Regions from separate parts of the Streptomyces lydicamycinicus genome, predicted to be linked through region 3. Evidence: riboswitches for the same ligand, from Rfam matches in the RefSeq annotation. Region 3 holds a riboswitch; each other region holds the start of a gene.
What was found. A riboswitch is a leader RNA that binds a small molecule or an ion and turns the genes downstream of it on or off. The one in region 3 is predicted to bind cobalamin.
Positions count from the first base shown of each region.

Region 1 (3,613 bases), on a different contig from region 3:
GCAGCAGGCCCAGCCCGTCGACCACGCCCGCCTTCGACTCGACCTCGTCCTCGATGCGCTCGCCCAGCATCTGGAAGCCGCCGCAGATGCCCAGCACCGGGCGCCCCCCGGCGGCCCGCCGGGCGATCGCGTCCGCCAGGCCGCGCTCCCGCAGCCACGCCAGCGCCCGGACCGTGCCGCGGGTTCCCGGCAGCACCACCAGGTCGGCGTCGGCCAGCTCCTCGGGCCGGTCCACGAACCGCACCACCACGCCCGGTTCGGCGGCCAGCGCGTCCACGTCCGTGAAGTTCGACATCAGCGGTACGGCACAGACCGCCACCCGCAGCACATCCGCACCGTGCGGCGGAGCCACCACGCTCTCGCGCACCGCGCCGCGCAGCGACACCCGCAGGCCGTCCTCCTCGTCGATGCCGAGGCCGTGCGCGAACGGCAGGACGCCCAGCGTCTGCCGCCCCGTGAGGCCGCGCAGCATTTCCAGGCCCGGCTCCAGCAGCGTCACATCGCCCCGGAACTTGTTGACCAGATACCCGGCGACCAGCGCCTGGTCCTCCTTGGACAGCAGCGCGGTGGTGCCGAAGAACGAGGCGAACACCCCGCCGCGGTCGATGTCACCGACCACGACCGCCGGGATACGGGCGGCCCGTGCGAGGCCCATGTTCACGATGTCGGTACGCCGCAGATTGATCTCGGCGGGACTGCCCGCGCCCTCACAGATCACCGCGTCATGGGTACGCCGCAGCTCCTGGAGGCAGTCGGTCACCGTGCCGAGCAACTGCTCCCGGCGGCCCGCGTACTGCGCCTCACCCTGCGACGTCCCCCCGAAGTACCCCCGGGCGCTGAGCTCACCCACCGGCTTCCCCAGCAGCACCACCTGGCTGCTGCGGTCACTGCCCGGCTTGAGCAGGACGGGGTTCATCAGCGCGGTCGGCTCCACCCGCGCCGCGGCGGCCTGCATCGCCTGGGCCCGTCCGATCTCCGCGCCCTCGCGCGTGACGAACGAATTCAGCGACATGTTCTGTGCCTTGAAGGGCGCCACCCGGACGCCCTGCCGGACCAGCCAGCGGCAGATCCCCGCCGTCACCACGCTCTTACCGGCGTCGGACGTCGTACCGGCCACCAACAGGCCACCGCCGACCGCCCCGCCGGCTGCTTTCAACCGCCCGTTCACCGGGTCCTCCTCCTGGGCTTCGGGTCACTACACCCGCCCACCCCCCGAAGGGGGGTGGGCGGCGGGGAAAAAACGGACGGCCTCATACCGCTCCCGCCTTACGCCCGCGTACCGGTCCCGCCTCACACCCGCGCCCCCCGGCCCCACGAGCGACCGCCGCCCGTGCCACGCCGACCGCCGCCCGCGCCGCCACCGTCGTCAGCAGTGCCAGCGCGCTCACCCGGCGGGAGAGCCGCACCGCACGTTCGATGTCCGGCACCGCCACCGGCGGCGCCGCGCCGTTGAGCACCGGACGGTGTTCCACCCGCCCGCCGTACGCCAGCGTGCCGCCCAGCCGTACGCCCAGCGCACCCGCGAACGACGCCTCCACCGGGCCCGCGTTGGGGCTCGGATGCGCCCCGCCGTCCGCCCGCCAGGCCCGCAGCGCACCGCGCCGGTCGGGGCCCGCGAGCACGGTCAGCGCGGCGGTCAGCCGGGAGCCGGGCCAGCCGGCGAGATCGTCGAGCCGGGCCGCGGCCCAGCCGAAGCGGCGGTAGCGCGGCGACTTGTGCCCCACCATCGCGTCCAGGGTGTTCACCGCGCGGAACGCCACCAGACCGGGCACCCCGCCCAGCGCGCCCCACACCAGGGCGCCCACCACCGCGTCGGAGGTGTTCTCGGCGACCGACTCCACCACCGCACGGGCCATCTGCGGCCCGTCCAGCGCCTGCGGATCGCGCCCGCACAGATGCGGCAGCCGCTCCCGGGCCACGTCCAGGTCACCCGCCGTCAGCGCTCCGCCGACGGCCCGTGCCTCCCGGCCGAGCGAGGTGCCGCCCAGCACGGCCCAGACCGTTGCCGCGGTCAGCGCGACCCGGGCGCCACCACGGAGCGACAGCAAAGAAGCGGAAGCCGAGCCCCGCACTGCGCGCTCCAGCAGCGCGGCACCGGCGGCGGCCCCGCCCGCGCACAGCACGGCGTGAGTCGCCCCGTAACCGCGGTGGTCACGCCACAGCCGGCGTTCGACGGCACCCGCGGCCCGGCCGAACGCGGCCACCGGATGGCCGCGCCGAGGATCCGCCGCGATCAGGTCGCCGAGAAAGCCGAGGGCCGCGCCGCACACATATCCCGCGTGGTCGCCGCGCATCGGGTCAGACCGCCGTGCGGGTGCGTCCGTGACGTCCCGCCCGGCCCCGAAGGAGCCCTGCGGCGGCGGGCAGTGGCGATCTCAAGGGGCGGCCGGGCATGGCGGTATGTCCTCACTCAGGGTCCGCGCCCTGGCTCGACGTGTCGGCGACCAGAGTCTCCTGGCTCCCGGATCGGCGTGTCCTCCGGCCTTCCAGTCCCGCGTACGTCATCGGACGTATGCGAGGCGGACCGTGGCCTTCGCTGGAGGAACGCTCCCCGGTGACAGTGGCGGGACCGCGCCGGATTCGCACCGGACTTCCTCTGCTGTCGCCGAATGGCTCCGGCAGTCCACCACGCCCCGCGAACGCCGTCAACTCACCCTTGACCTGCGACGCTGCCCTGTGGCAGGCGCTGTGGCGCACGCCACAGCGTGGCTGAGGGGTCACGGACGGTTGCCCGCGCACCTGATCCCGCGTCACTATCTGGTGCACGGCGGCGAAGGGGCCGCCGGAAGGGGGCCGGGGGATGCCGCAGCGCGCTGACCGTCACGAGATCCGTATCAGGATCACGGGCACGAACAATCCTGACCAGGACGTCGAGGACCTCAAGGCGTGGCTGGAGCGCGAGCCCTGGCTGAACCGGCGGTCGCACGACTGGGAGCTGCGCCCGGCCCAGGAGCGCGACGACGGCCCCGGCGACATGGCCATCGGCGTCGACGACCTGATCCTCGTCGTCGTCGGCGCGGTCGCCGCCGAGATCACCAAGAGCCTGGGCATCGCCCTGCGCGAATGGCTGCGCCGCCGCAGGGAGGAACGCGACACCGGCGAACGGCCCGCCGTGGCGGTCGGCGGCGGGGACGGCGAGCTGCGCGCACTGGGCGAACCGGGACCGGGCGCCGCGGCCCCCGAACGCCCCGATCCCGGCAGCCCGGCGAACGAGGGCGGCAGCACCGCCGGGGACTGAGCCGGATGTCCGAATACGACGCACGGGGCAAGGTCAACCGGGCGCTGCTGATCTGCGTCGACGACTACCGCCACCTGCGGCCGCTCCCCGCGGTGCGGGACAACCCCGGGGAACTGGAACGCGTCCTGCTCGCCCCCGGCACCGACCTCTTCACCAAGGGCGAGGTCGTCATCTGCCGGCCCCAGGAGCCCTGGGAGGTCGAACAGGCCCTGGACGCCGTCGTCCAGGAGGCCCGCGGGCTGCTGCTGGTGTACTTCTCCGGCCACGGCCGGGTGGGCCGGGACGGCGGCAATCTCCAGCTCATGGTCGGTGCCTCGGAACGGCGGCACAAAACCGTCTCCTGGCAGGACACGGTACTGTCCTACCTGGACAACG
Region 1 is NZ_BBNO01000011.1:67,238-70,850, reverse strand. It holds gene TU31_RS33195 (cobyric acid synthase) at 1-1,168, opposite strand, end outside; gene TU31_RS33190 (cobalamin biosynthesis protein) at 1,251-2,294, opposite strand; cobalamin riboswitch at 2,448-2,597, opposite strand; gene TU31_RS33185 (effector-associated constant component EACC1) at 2,801-3,238, shown strand; gene TU31_RS33180 (VWA domain-containing protein) at 3,244-3,613, shown strand, end outside.
Region 1: linked by a shared signal. The riboswitch ahead of TU31_RS33190 (cobalamin biosynthesis protein) and the one ahead of metE (5-methyltetrahydropteroyltriglutamate--homocysteine S-methyltransferase) in region 3 are both predicted to bind cobalamin.

Region 2 (3,613 bases), on a different contig from region 3:
CTCGGCCGGCAAGGCGCTGGCCCAGCCCGGTGCCGTGCCCGGCAAACCGCGTGGCGAGCTGGTCAGCGGCCCCAACGCCCAGTGGGCGTACGCGACCCTGGCGCTCGGCTCGGCGCTGGCGCTCTTCATGTACCCGCACTCGATCACCGCGACGCTGTCCTCGCGCAGCCGCAATGTGATCCGCCGCAACACCACCATCCTGCCGCTGTACTCCCTCATGCTGGGCCTGCTGGCGCTGCTCGGCTTCATGGCGATCAAGGCCGGCACGGACATCCAGGGCAACCCGCAGCTGGCCATCCCGCAGCTGTTCGAGGACATGTTCCCGAGCTGGTTCTCCGGTGTGGCGTTCGCCGCGATCGGCATCGGCGCGCTGGTGCCCGCGGCCATCATGTCGATCGCCGCGGCCAACCTCTTCACCCGCAACGTCTACAAGGACTTCCTCAAGCCGGGCGCCACGCCCGAGCAGGAGCACAAGGTCGCCAAGCTGGTCTCGCTGCTGGTGAAGGTCGGCGCGCTGGTCTTCGTCCTCACCATGGACAAGACCGTCGCGATCAACTTCCAGCTGCTGGGCGGCATCTGGATCCTCCAGACCATGCCGTCCCTGGTCGGCGGCCTCTTCACCCGCTGGTTCCACCGCTGGGCGCTGCTGGCCGGCTGGGCGGTCGGCATGCTCTACGGCACGCTCGCGGCCTACGGCGTCGCCAGCCCGACCCAGAAGCACTTCGGCGGCTCCAGCGCGGAGATCCCCGGCATCGGTGAGATCGGCTACATCGGTCTGACTGCCTTCGTGCTGAACGTCGTGGTCACCGTCGTCCTGACCTTCGCCCTCAAGGCCGCCAAGGCCCCCGAGGGCATCGACGAGACCAGCCCCGCCGACTACACGGCGGACGCCGGCGACGAGGGCGTCGCCGTGGAACTGCCGCCGGCCACGGAAAAGGCACCGGCAGGCCACTGAGCCACCGGTCGGCCGGCTTCCGGCAACGGGCCGTCGCGTACCCTCCGGGGCGCGGCGGCCCGTTGGCGTTCGCCGTTCTTGACCTTCCCGTCGATGAGTTCCAACCGCGCGCCTTCTTCCAAGCGGGCGAGTATCCGGGCGGCCTCTTCGAAATGCTCGGTCTCCATGATGTGCGGCCGGCCGGCGAGCGCGGTCATGAGGCCTTCTCCTTCTTCCACGGGACGGAACAAAGAACTGTCACCGACCATAGCCAAGGCCACTGACAGGCACTGTGTGATCACTCACGACACACTAGATGTGGGGGTGCACTTGAGGGGCCACCCCCACATGTATGCTCGTCCTCGCTGTCGCCGCAGGGGAATCCGGTGGGAATCCGGAACTGTCCCGCAACGGTGTAGGAGCGCGCTCGGCCGGGCGGATACCGGCCCTGGGCGCGTGCCCGTGTAGTCCGAGGACCTGCCGACGGTACGTCCGCACCGCAAGGGGTGCGGTCGTCGATACGTCCGGGCCCCGAGGGTTGGGCCGGTGGACGCCGCGCGGTGTGCCCGCGCACCCCTGCCGTCTCGGGGTGCCGCATGCTCGCGTGCGCCCGTCGTGCCCGCCCCTCCCGGCCCCCGCCGAGTGAGGGAGAGCATCGCGTGACCATCGCGCCAACGGAGCCCGCGTCAGACGCCGAGGTCGTGCCGCCCGTGGTGGCCACGCCTCCCGGTACCGCCGACGGCGGACCGGGCGAGGACGGGCCGGGTGTCGCCCTGCTGCGCACCCTGACCCAGCTGACCGAGGACCTGACCGCGACCGACCCCGGCAAGGTGGCCGCCGCCGCCCTGCGCGGCCGGCACGCCGGCTCCGACGAGGCCGAACTGCGGTCGCTGGCCACCGATGCCGCGGCCGGTCTGATCGGTGACGAGCCGCAGTACTCCAAGCTCGCGGCGCGGCTGCTCACCCTCGCGATCTCGGAGGAGGCGGCCGGACAGGGGGCGGTCGCCTTCTCCGCCTCCGTCGAGGTCGGCCACCGCGAGGGGCTGATCGCCGACGAGACCGCGGAGTTCGTCCGGGCGCACGCCGCCCGGCTGGACGCGCTGGTCGACCGGGCGCTCGCCGACGGGGCCGACGACCGCTTCGGGTACTTCGGGCTGCGCACCCTGCACTCGCGCTACCTGCTGCGGCACCCCACCACCCGTCAGGTCATCGAGACCCCGCAGCACTTCCTGCTGCGGGTGGCCTGCGGTCTCGCCGAGGACCACAGCGACCGCGCGCTGGACGACGTCGCCGAGCTCTACCGGCTCACCAGCTCGCTGTCCTACCTGCCCTCCTCCCCCACCCTCTTCAACTCCGGCACCCGCCACCCGCAGATGTCGTCCTGCTATCTGCTGGACTCGCCGCTGGACGAGCTGGACTCGATCTACGACCGCTACCACCAGGTCGCCCGGCTCTCCAAGCACGCCGGCGGCATCGGTCTGTCGTACTCCCGCATCCGCGCCCGCGGTTCGCTGATCCGCGGCACCAACGGGCACTCCAACGGCATCGTGCCGTTCCTGCGCACCCTGGACGCCTCGGTCGCGGCCGTGAACCAGGGCGGCCGGCGCAAGGGCGCGGCCTGCGTCTACCTGGAGACCTGGCACGCGGACATCGAGGAGTTCCTGGAGCTGCGCGACAACACCGGTGAGGAGGCGCGCCGTACGCACAACCTGAACATCGCGCACTGGATCCCGGACGAGTTCATGCGCCGGGTGGAGGCGGACGCCGACTGGTCGCTGTTCTCGCCCTCGGACGCCCCGGAGCTGGTGGACCTGTGGGGCGACGAGTTCGACGCCGCCTACCGGAAGCTGGAGGCCGAGGGCCGGGCGCTCAAGCAGATCCCCGCCCGGGTGCTGTACTCCCGCATGATGCGCACCCTGGCGCAGACCGGCAATGGCTGGATGACGTTCAAGGACGCCGCCAACCGCACCGCCAACCAGACCGCCGAGCCCGGCCAGGTCGTGCACTCGTCCAACCTGTGCACGGAGATCCTGGAGGTGACGAACGACGGGGAGACCGCGGTCTGCAACCTGGGTTCGGTCAACCTCGCGGCGCACCTGGGTGACCACGGCGAGATGGACTGGGAGCGGCTGGACGCGACCGTCCGCACGGCCGTGACCTTCCTCGACCGCGTGGTGGACATCAACTTCTACCCGACCGAGCAGGCCGGGACGTCCAACTCCCGCTGGCGCCCGGTCGGTCTGGGCCTGATGGGCCTCCAGGACGTCTTCTTCCGGCTGCGGCTGCCCTTCGACTCGCCCGAGGCGCAGGAGCTGTCGACCCGTATCTCCGAGCGGATCATGCTCGCCGCCTACGAGGCGTCCGCCGACCTCGCCGAGCGGCACGGCCCGCACCCGGCGTGGTCCGCGACCCGCACCGCCCGCGGGGTGCTGCACCCGGACCACTACCCGAACGCCGAGCCCCGCTGGGCGGACCGCTGGGCGGCGCTGCGCGCCCGTATCGCCACGACCGGTATGCGCAACTCGCTGCTGCTGGCGATCGCGCCGACCGCGACCATCGCGTCGATCGCGGGCGTGTACGAGTGCATCGAGCCGCAGGTCTCCAACCTCTTCAAGCGCGAGACGCTGTCCGGTGAGTTCCTCCAGGTCAACGCGTATCTGATCGAGGAGCTCAAGGCGC
Region 2 is NZ_BBNO01000001.1:729,562-733,174, reverse strand. It holds gene mctP (monocarboxylate uptake permease MctP) at 1-955, shown strand, start outside; cobalamin riboswitch at 1,281-1,433, shown strand; gene TU31_RS03150 (ribonucleoside-diphosphate reductase subunit alpha) at 1,594-3,613, shown strand, end outside.
Region 2: linked by a shared signal. The riboswitch ahead of TU31_RS03150 (ribonucleoside-diphosphate reductase subunit alpha) and the one ahead of metE (5-methyltetrahydropteroyltriglutamate--homocysteine S-methyltransferase) in region 3 are both predicted to bind cobalamin.

Region 3 (3,613 bases):
GTTGACCTCGTCGCGCAGCGCGAGCGCCACCTGGCGGGCGGTGTCGCCCAGCGGCTGGTCGTCGCGGACGAAGGACCAGGCGAGCATGGTGACCGGGCCGGTGAGCATGCCCTTGACCGGCCGCTCGGTGAGCGACTGGGCATAGCGGGTCCAGCGCACCGTCATCGGCTCGGGACGGGAGATGTCCCCGGCCAGCACCGGCGGCCGGACGTAACGGGTGCCGTAGGACTGCACCCAGCCGTGCTGGGTGGCGAGGTAGCCGGTCAGCTGCTCGGCGAAGTACTGGACCATGTCGTTGCGTTCCGGTTCCCCGTGCACCAGGACGTCGATCCCGGCCTTCTCCTGGAAGGCGAGCACCTCGCGGATCTCCGCCGAGATCCGCTCCTCGTACCCCTCGGCGTCCAGCCGCCCGGCCCGCAGATCCGCCCGCGCCGTGCGCAGTGCGGCGGTCTGCGGGAACGAGCCGATGGTGGTGGTCGGCAGCAGCGGCAGCCGGAGGTGCGCGCGCTGGGCGGCGGACCGCTCGGCGTACGGCTGGGAACGGCGGCCGTCGGCCTCGGTCACGGCCGCCGCGCGGGCGCGCACCGCCGGGTCATGGGTGAGTGCCGAGCCCGCCCGGGAGGCCAGGTCCGCGCGGTTGGCGGCGAGTTCGGCCGCGATGGTGTCGGTGCCCCGGGCCAGACCGCGCGCCAGCGTCACGATCTCCGTGGTCTTCTGCCGGGCGAAGGCCAGCCAGCGGAGGATCTGCGGGTCGATGTCCCGCTCGGCCCCGGTGTCCAGCGGGACGTGCAGCAGCGAGCAGGAGGACGACACATCGACCCGCTCGGCCAGCCCGAGCAGCGTGCCCAGGGTCGCCAGCGACTGCTCGTAGTGGTTGATCCAGATATTGCGGCCGTTGACGACACCGGCGACCAGCCGCTTGCCGGGCAGTCCGCCGACCGCCGCGAGATCCTGGAGGTTGCCGGCCGCGGGCCCGGTGAAGTCCAGCGCCAGACCCTCGACGGGTGCCTTGGCCAGCACCGGCAGTGCCTCGCCCAGCCGGTCGAAGTACGAGGCGACCAGCAGCTGCGGGCGGTCGGTGAGCGTGCCGAGGTCCCGGTAGGCGCGGGCCGCGGCGTTCAGCACGGCGGGGGAGCGGTCCTGGACCAGCGCCGGCTCGTCCAGCTGCACCCAGTGGGCACCGGCCGCCCGCAGATCGGCGAGCACCTCGGCGTAGACGGGCAGCAGCCGGTCGAGCAGCGTCAGCAGGTCGAAGCCGGCCGCGACGCCGGGCGCGGGCTTGGCCAGCAGGAGGTAGGTGACGGGCCCGACGAGGACCGGCCGCGCGGCGAGCCCGAGGCCGAGTGCCTCCGTCAGCTGGGCGACCTGCTCGGCGGAGTCCGCGGCGAAGACCGTGTCCGGCCCCAACTCCGGTACGAGATAGTGGTAGTTGGTGTCGAACCACTTGGTCATTTCCAGCGGCGCCAGGTCCTGGGTGCCGCGGGCCATCGCGAAGTAGCCGTCCAGGGGATCGGCGGCCACCGCGGCGCGGTGCCGCGCCGGGATCGCGCCGACCATCACGCTGGTGTCCAGGACGTGGTCGTAGTACGAGAAGTCGCCGGTCGGCACCTCATGGACACCGGCCCGGGCGAGCTGCTCCCAATTGGCGCGGCGCAGCCCGGCGGCGGTGGTACGGAGCGCCTCGGCGCTCACACGGCCCTTCCAGTAGCCCTCGATGGCCTTCTTCAGTTCACGGTTCGGCCCCTGACGGGGGTAGCCGTGCACGGTCGCTCGTGCTGCCGCGGCTGCGGACCTGCTGGTCACGGAACTCTCCTTCGCGAGTCTGTCTCCATGGACCACGGGACGGGTCGAGGGCGCGAAGGGACGGCAAACCCGGCGGGACCCGGCGCTCTTCCGCCGGCCGTGCCCGCCTGAGTGTCCGCCGACCCGCCCTCGAGGTCACCGAGATCACCCCGCGCACCGGTCGCGCGGGGGCACTGGCAGGTCTTCGGACTCGCGGGCGCATCCGCCGAAGGCGGACATCTACTGGCCGTCGCTTCCCAGACCCGGCCGGGCCCAGTGCGTATGACGGCGGTCGTTCCCACTCACCGCTGCGGGGCAGTCTCGGAATTCCACCGGGTTCCCTCTTACGACGCGCCTGCCTGGCGGGCAGGGCGAACCAGTCGCACCGGCCACCCTAGGCGCTGCCGCCCGGATCGGACACCGCGACCGGATCTCCCGTAGGTGACATCGGCCACCGTGGGGAAGGCAACGCGCCCCCGCCCGCGGTGCCGTGGCTTGCCCTGGAGTGCGCTCCAGCTCCTAGCGTGGGCGCACGACTTACCGCTGTCGTTGAACGAAGGGAACCTCGTGCGCTACACACTGTTCGGCAGGACCGGTCTGCGGGTGAGCGAGCTGAGCCTGGGCGCCATGACCATGGGCGACGACCGGGGCCGGGACGCCGCCGAGGACACCAGCGGCCGGATCCTGGACGCCTACGCGGACGCGGGCGGCAATTTCATCGACACCGCGAACATCTACACCGGCGGCGCCTCCGAGCGGACCCTCGGTGCGCTGCTGGAAGGGCGCCGGGACCGCTTCGTCCTGGCGAGCAAGTACACCTGCATGACCCACCAGGGCGATATGAACGCGGCGGGCAACCACCGCAAGAACCTGGTGCGGTCGGTGGAGGCGAGCCTGGACCGGCTGCGCACCGACTACCTCGATGTGCTGTGGGTGCACGCCCGGGACAACTTCACGCCCGTGGAGGAGGTCATGCGGGCGCTCGATGACGTGGTGCGCTCGGGCAAGGTGCTCTACATCGGCGTGTCCGACTGGCCCGCCTGGGAGATCGCCCAGGCCAACACCCTTGCCGAGCTGCGCGGCTGGACCGCGTTCGCGGGCTCGCAGCTGCGCTACAACCTGCTGGAGCGGACGCCGGAGCGGGAACTGCTCCCGCAGGCCCGCGCCTTCGATCTGGCCGTGCTGGCCTGGGCACCGCTCGCGGCCGGCAAGCTCACCGGCAAGTACCGCCGAGGGGAGACCGGCCGGCTGGCCACCATGGACGACGGCGCTACCCCGAACCACCACGAGGAGGAGACCCTCACCGCGGTGCTGGAGGTCGCCGAGCAGGGCGGCTGGAGCCCCGCGCAGGTGGCCCTGGCATGGCTGCGCAGCCGGCCCGGCAACATCGTTCCGATCGTCGCCGCCACCAAGGAGAGCCAGCTGGCCGACAACCTCGGCGCCGTCGACGTCACCCTGGACGCCGACGCGCTGGACCGGCTCGACCGGACCAGCGAGGTGCCGCTGGGCTTCCCGCACGACTTCCTGCGGCAGCCGGGCGTCATCGAGAACGTCTACGGCGACCGCTGGGCCGAGATCGAGGACCGGCGCTCCACCTACCGCCGTACGGCGAGCGAGATCCGCTGACCGGACGCCCCGACGCCGGACGCCGCCGCCTGAACAGTCAGGCGACGGCGTCCGTTTCGCTACCGCGGGAGCGCGGGCCGGGTCAGCGCAGCGCGCTGCGCTGCTGCCACTGCTGCCAGCTCTCCTGCCAGACCTCCAGGCCGTTGCCGACATCGGTCTTGTTGGTGTTGGTGGTGCCCTTCACCTCGACCGTGGAGCCGATCGT
Region 3 is NZ_BBNO01000008.1:273,940-277,552, reverse strand. It holds gene metE (5-methyltetrahydropteroyltriglutamate--homocysteine S-methyltransferase) at 1-1,803, opposite strand, end outside; cobalamin riboswitch at 1,976-2,163, opposite strand; gene TU31_RS27500 (aldo/keto reductase) at 2,350-3,408, shown strand; gene TU31_RS27495 (L,D-transpeptidase family protein) at 3,491-3,613, opposite strand, start outside.

Region 4 (3,613 bases), on a different contig from region 3:
GCGGGTGGGGTCTTCGGCCGGACGACCGATACCCGGTAGCCGTCCGCCGTCGCCAGCACATCGACCCAGGCGCCGTGCGGGTGCCCACAGCGCCGCTCACATCCGGACCAGTACACGGGGAGGTGGTGGAGGGGGGCTGAGTTGTCCGGTCCCGGCTCCAGTCCCGGCTGCGGCTTCGGTCCCGGCCCCGGCTCCGGATTCGGCTTCGGCCCCGGCTCCGGTTCCGTCCCTGGCCCCCGCTCTGGTTTGCCGGGGAGGTGGACGGGATCGGGGCAGGTGTCGGGGTCGGATACGGATACGGATACGGATACGGGGGTGGGGACGGGACTCCCCGCCGTGACCGCGGCCGTGGCGTCGGCCCGTACATCGGTAAGGGATTTGGCGCAGCCGGGGCGGCCGGTGCAGGCCCCGATGCGGTGCCAGGGGGAGTCAGGTTCGGTGATCAGCCCGGCGGCGGCCAGCTCACGCAGACGGGCGGCCGCCGCGTCGGCGGACAGCCCCGGGATGACGATGCCGCGCCAGGGAGTGAGCCGGAGAACGCCGTCTCCGTCCGCCGCGGCGACGGCGACCAGCAGCCGCCACTGCGCAACGGACAGCCGCCCCAGCGGCGCGAGGACCGAGAGCGCGTGCGCTCCGTCGCCGCCCTCGATGATGCCGGGGGCGGAGGAGTCGGCGTAGGGAGTGGGGGTGGATGCCTCGTTGGCGGCGGGCGCCTCGGCCACGGCCTTGGTGCTGGGCGCGGCCTCAGTGCCGGCCCCAGCCACCTGCGCCGCAGCAGCCACGTCCGCCGCCCCGACCACATCCGTGGCCCCGGCCACAAGCACACACTCAACCCCCGCCCCCCGCAGCCGCTCCGCGACCGCCCGGGCCGTCAGGCCATGTCCGGCCGGGAGTTCGCGCACCCGCCAGGCGCCGCTCGCCTCGGCGGCGGAGAGGAATGCCTCGGCGGCGGTGAGGGCGGCGCGTGGGGCGTCGGGGCCGGCGATCCGCAGGGCCGCCGGGTCGTCGCCGACCCGCAGCAGGGCACTGCCTCCGGGCCGGGCCGGTTGTCCGGTCCCGGACCGGTCCCCGTGGTCCGCCGGTGCCTCGGTCCCGGCCGGTTCTGCGACCAAGCTCACATCGCCGCCGAGCGCCGCCACATCGCCCCGGCCGTCGTCCAGGACGAAGAGGAAACGGCCCGACAGCGCGGTCGCGGACTCGCTCGTGCAGAGCAGTCCGTCCAGCTCACGAGCCCACAACCGCACGTCAGAAGGGGTGTGCCGGTCCAGTCCGGCCAGGGGGGAGGCGAGGATGTTGCGGATGCGTTCGTGGCGCTCGGAGGGCAGCAGACCGGCGTCGCGCAGCAGGGCGGCGAGCCGGCCGCCGCAGTCGTCCGGGAGGCCGCGGAGTTCCGCGTTGCCGCGGGAGGTGAGGGAGAGATGGCCGTCCCCGAGCCGGTCCGCGGCATCGGCCAGCGCCTCGGCCTGACGTACCGTCAAGTCTCCGGCGGGCAGTCGCACTCGGGCGAGGTGTCCGTCGGCGGCGGAGTGCAGCCGCAGCGCTCCCGGGCAGGCGTCACCGCGGTCCCGTATGGGCGGTTCGGACCCGTGGGGCCGTGTCGAGGGGGAGGGCGGCATGGCCGCGAGCATACCCACGGAGGTGGGTGGCCCATCCGGGCCGGATCCGGCCAAGCTCGCGGCCCGATCCGCGTACGGAGGCGCACGCCCCCGTACCGATACGGCAGGTCCGGAGGCCCGCTTACCTCGCTCGGCCGCAGCCCTTACTATGCAGGTCGGTGGGTCGGACGGCCCGCCGACGCCAGCGACGGCGCAGGGCCTTACGGCCCCAGGGAGGAAGCCCGGTGTGAATCCGGCGCGGTCCCGCCACTGTGAACCCGGCAGCTGCCGGGTGAGCCAGGAACTCCCGCCGTCCATACGACCACCCGGGGCGCGGATACCCCGAGGAAGGCCTGCGCCCGCATGCTTCTGCTGCTGTCGACCTCCGACACCGACCTGCTCAGTGCCCGCGCGGCCACGGGTCCCGTGCCGTATCGGCTCGCCAACCCCGCCCGCCTCGACGTCGCCGAACTCCCCGCGCTGCTGGAGGGCACCGACCTCGTCGTCGTGCGTCTCCTCGGCGGCATCCGCGCCTGGGAGGAGGGCCTGGAGGTGCTGCTCGCCGAGGACCAGCACCGGCCGGTCGTCGTGCTCACCGGTGAACAGGCCCCCGACGCCCAGCTCATGGAGCAGTCCACGGTCCCGGTCGGCATCGCGGCCGAGGCGCACGCCTATCTCGCGCACGGCGGCCCCGCCAACCTCGACCAGCTCGCCCGCTTCCTCTCCGACACGGTGCTGCTGACCGGCCATGGCTTCGAGCCGCCGGAGCCCGCTCCGTCCTGGGGCCCGCTGGACTGGGAAGGGCGCAACGAGACCGGCCCGCTGGTCGCCGTGCTCTACTACCGCGCCCACCACATGAGCGGCAACACCGCTTTCGTACGGACCCTGTGCGAGCAGATCGAGGAGGCCGGGGGGCGCGCCCGGCCGCTGTTCGTGGCCTCCCTCCGCGCCCCCGAGCCGGAGCTGATCGAGGCGCTGGGGAGCGCCGACGCCCTGGTCACCACGGTCCTCGCGGCGGGCGGCAGCAAGCCCGCCGAGGCCTCCGCGGGCGGCGACGACGAGTCCTGGGACGCGGGCGCGCTGGCCGCCCTGGACGTGCCGATCCTTCAGGCCCTGTGCCTGACCGGGCCGCGCAGCGCCTGGGAGGAGAACGACGAGGGGCTCTCGCCGCTGGACGCCGCCTCGCAGATCGCGGTCCCCGAGTTCGACGGCCGGCTGATCACCGTCCCGTTCTCCTTCAAGGAGGTCGACGAGGACGGACTGCCGGTCTACGTCGCCGACCCCGAGCGCGCCGCCCGGGTCGCCGGGATCGCCGTCCGGCACGCCCGGCTGCGCCACATCCCGGCCGCGGAGAAGCGCCTCGCGCTGGTGCTGTCCGCCTACCCGACCAAGCACTCCCGCATCGGCAACGCGGTCGGGCTGGACACCCCGGCCAGTGCCGTGGCCCTGCTGCGCCGCCTCCGGGCGGACGGCTACGACTTCGGTGACGAGACCGCCGAGCCGGTCCCGGGCCTGGAGTCCGGCGACGGTGACGAGCTGATCTACGCCCTCATCGAGGCCGGCGGCCACGACCAGGAGTGGCTCACCGAGGAACAGCTCGCCCGTAACCCGGTCCGCATTCCGGCCGCCGACTACAAGCGCTGGTACGCCACGCTGCCGCAGGAACTCCGGGACTCCGTCGAGCAGCACTGGGGGCCGCCGCCCGGTGAGATGTTCGTCGACCGCAGCCGGAACCCCGACGGCGACATCGTGCTGGCCGCGCTGCGCCGCGGCAATCTCCTGATCCTCATCCAGCCGCCGCGCGGCTTCGGCGAGAACCCGATCGCGATCTACCACGACCCCGATCTGCCGCCCTCGCACCACTACTTGGCGGCGTACCGCTGGATCGCGGCCTCTGCCGACGACGGCGGTTTCGGCGCGGACGCCATGGTCCACCTGGGCAAGCACGGCAACCTGGAGTGGCTGCCCGGCAAGAACGCGGGCCTGTCCGCGGCCTGCGGCCCCGACGCCGCCCTCGG
Region 4 is NZ_BBNO01000002.1:676,076-679,688, forward strand. It holds gene TU31_RS08400 (ferredoxin-like domain-containing protein) at 1-1,616, opposite strand, end outside; cobalamin riboswitch at 1,790-1,922, shown strand; gene cobN (cobaltochelatase subunit CobN) at 1,959-3,613, shown strand, end outside.
Region 4: linked by a shared signal. The riboswitch ahead of cobN (cobaltochelatase subunit CobN) and the one ahead of metE (5-methyltetrahydropteroyltriglutamate--homocysteine S-methyltransferase) in region 3 are both predicted to bind cobalamin.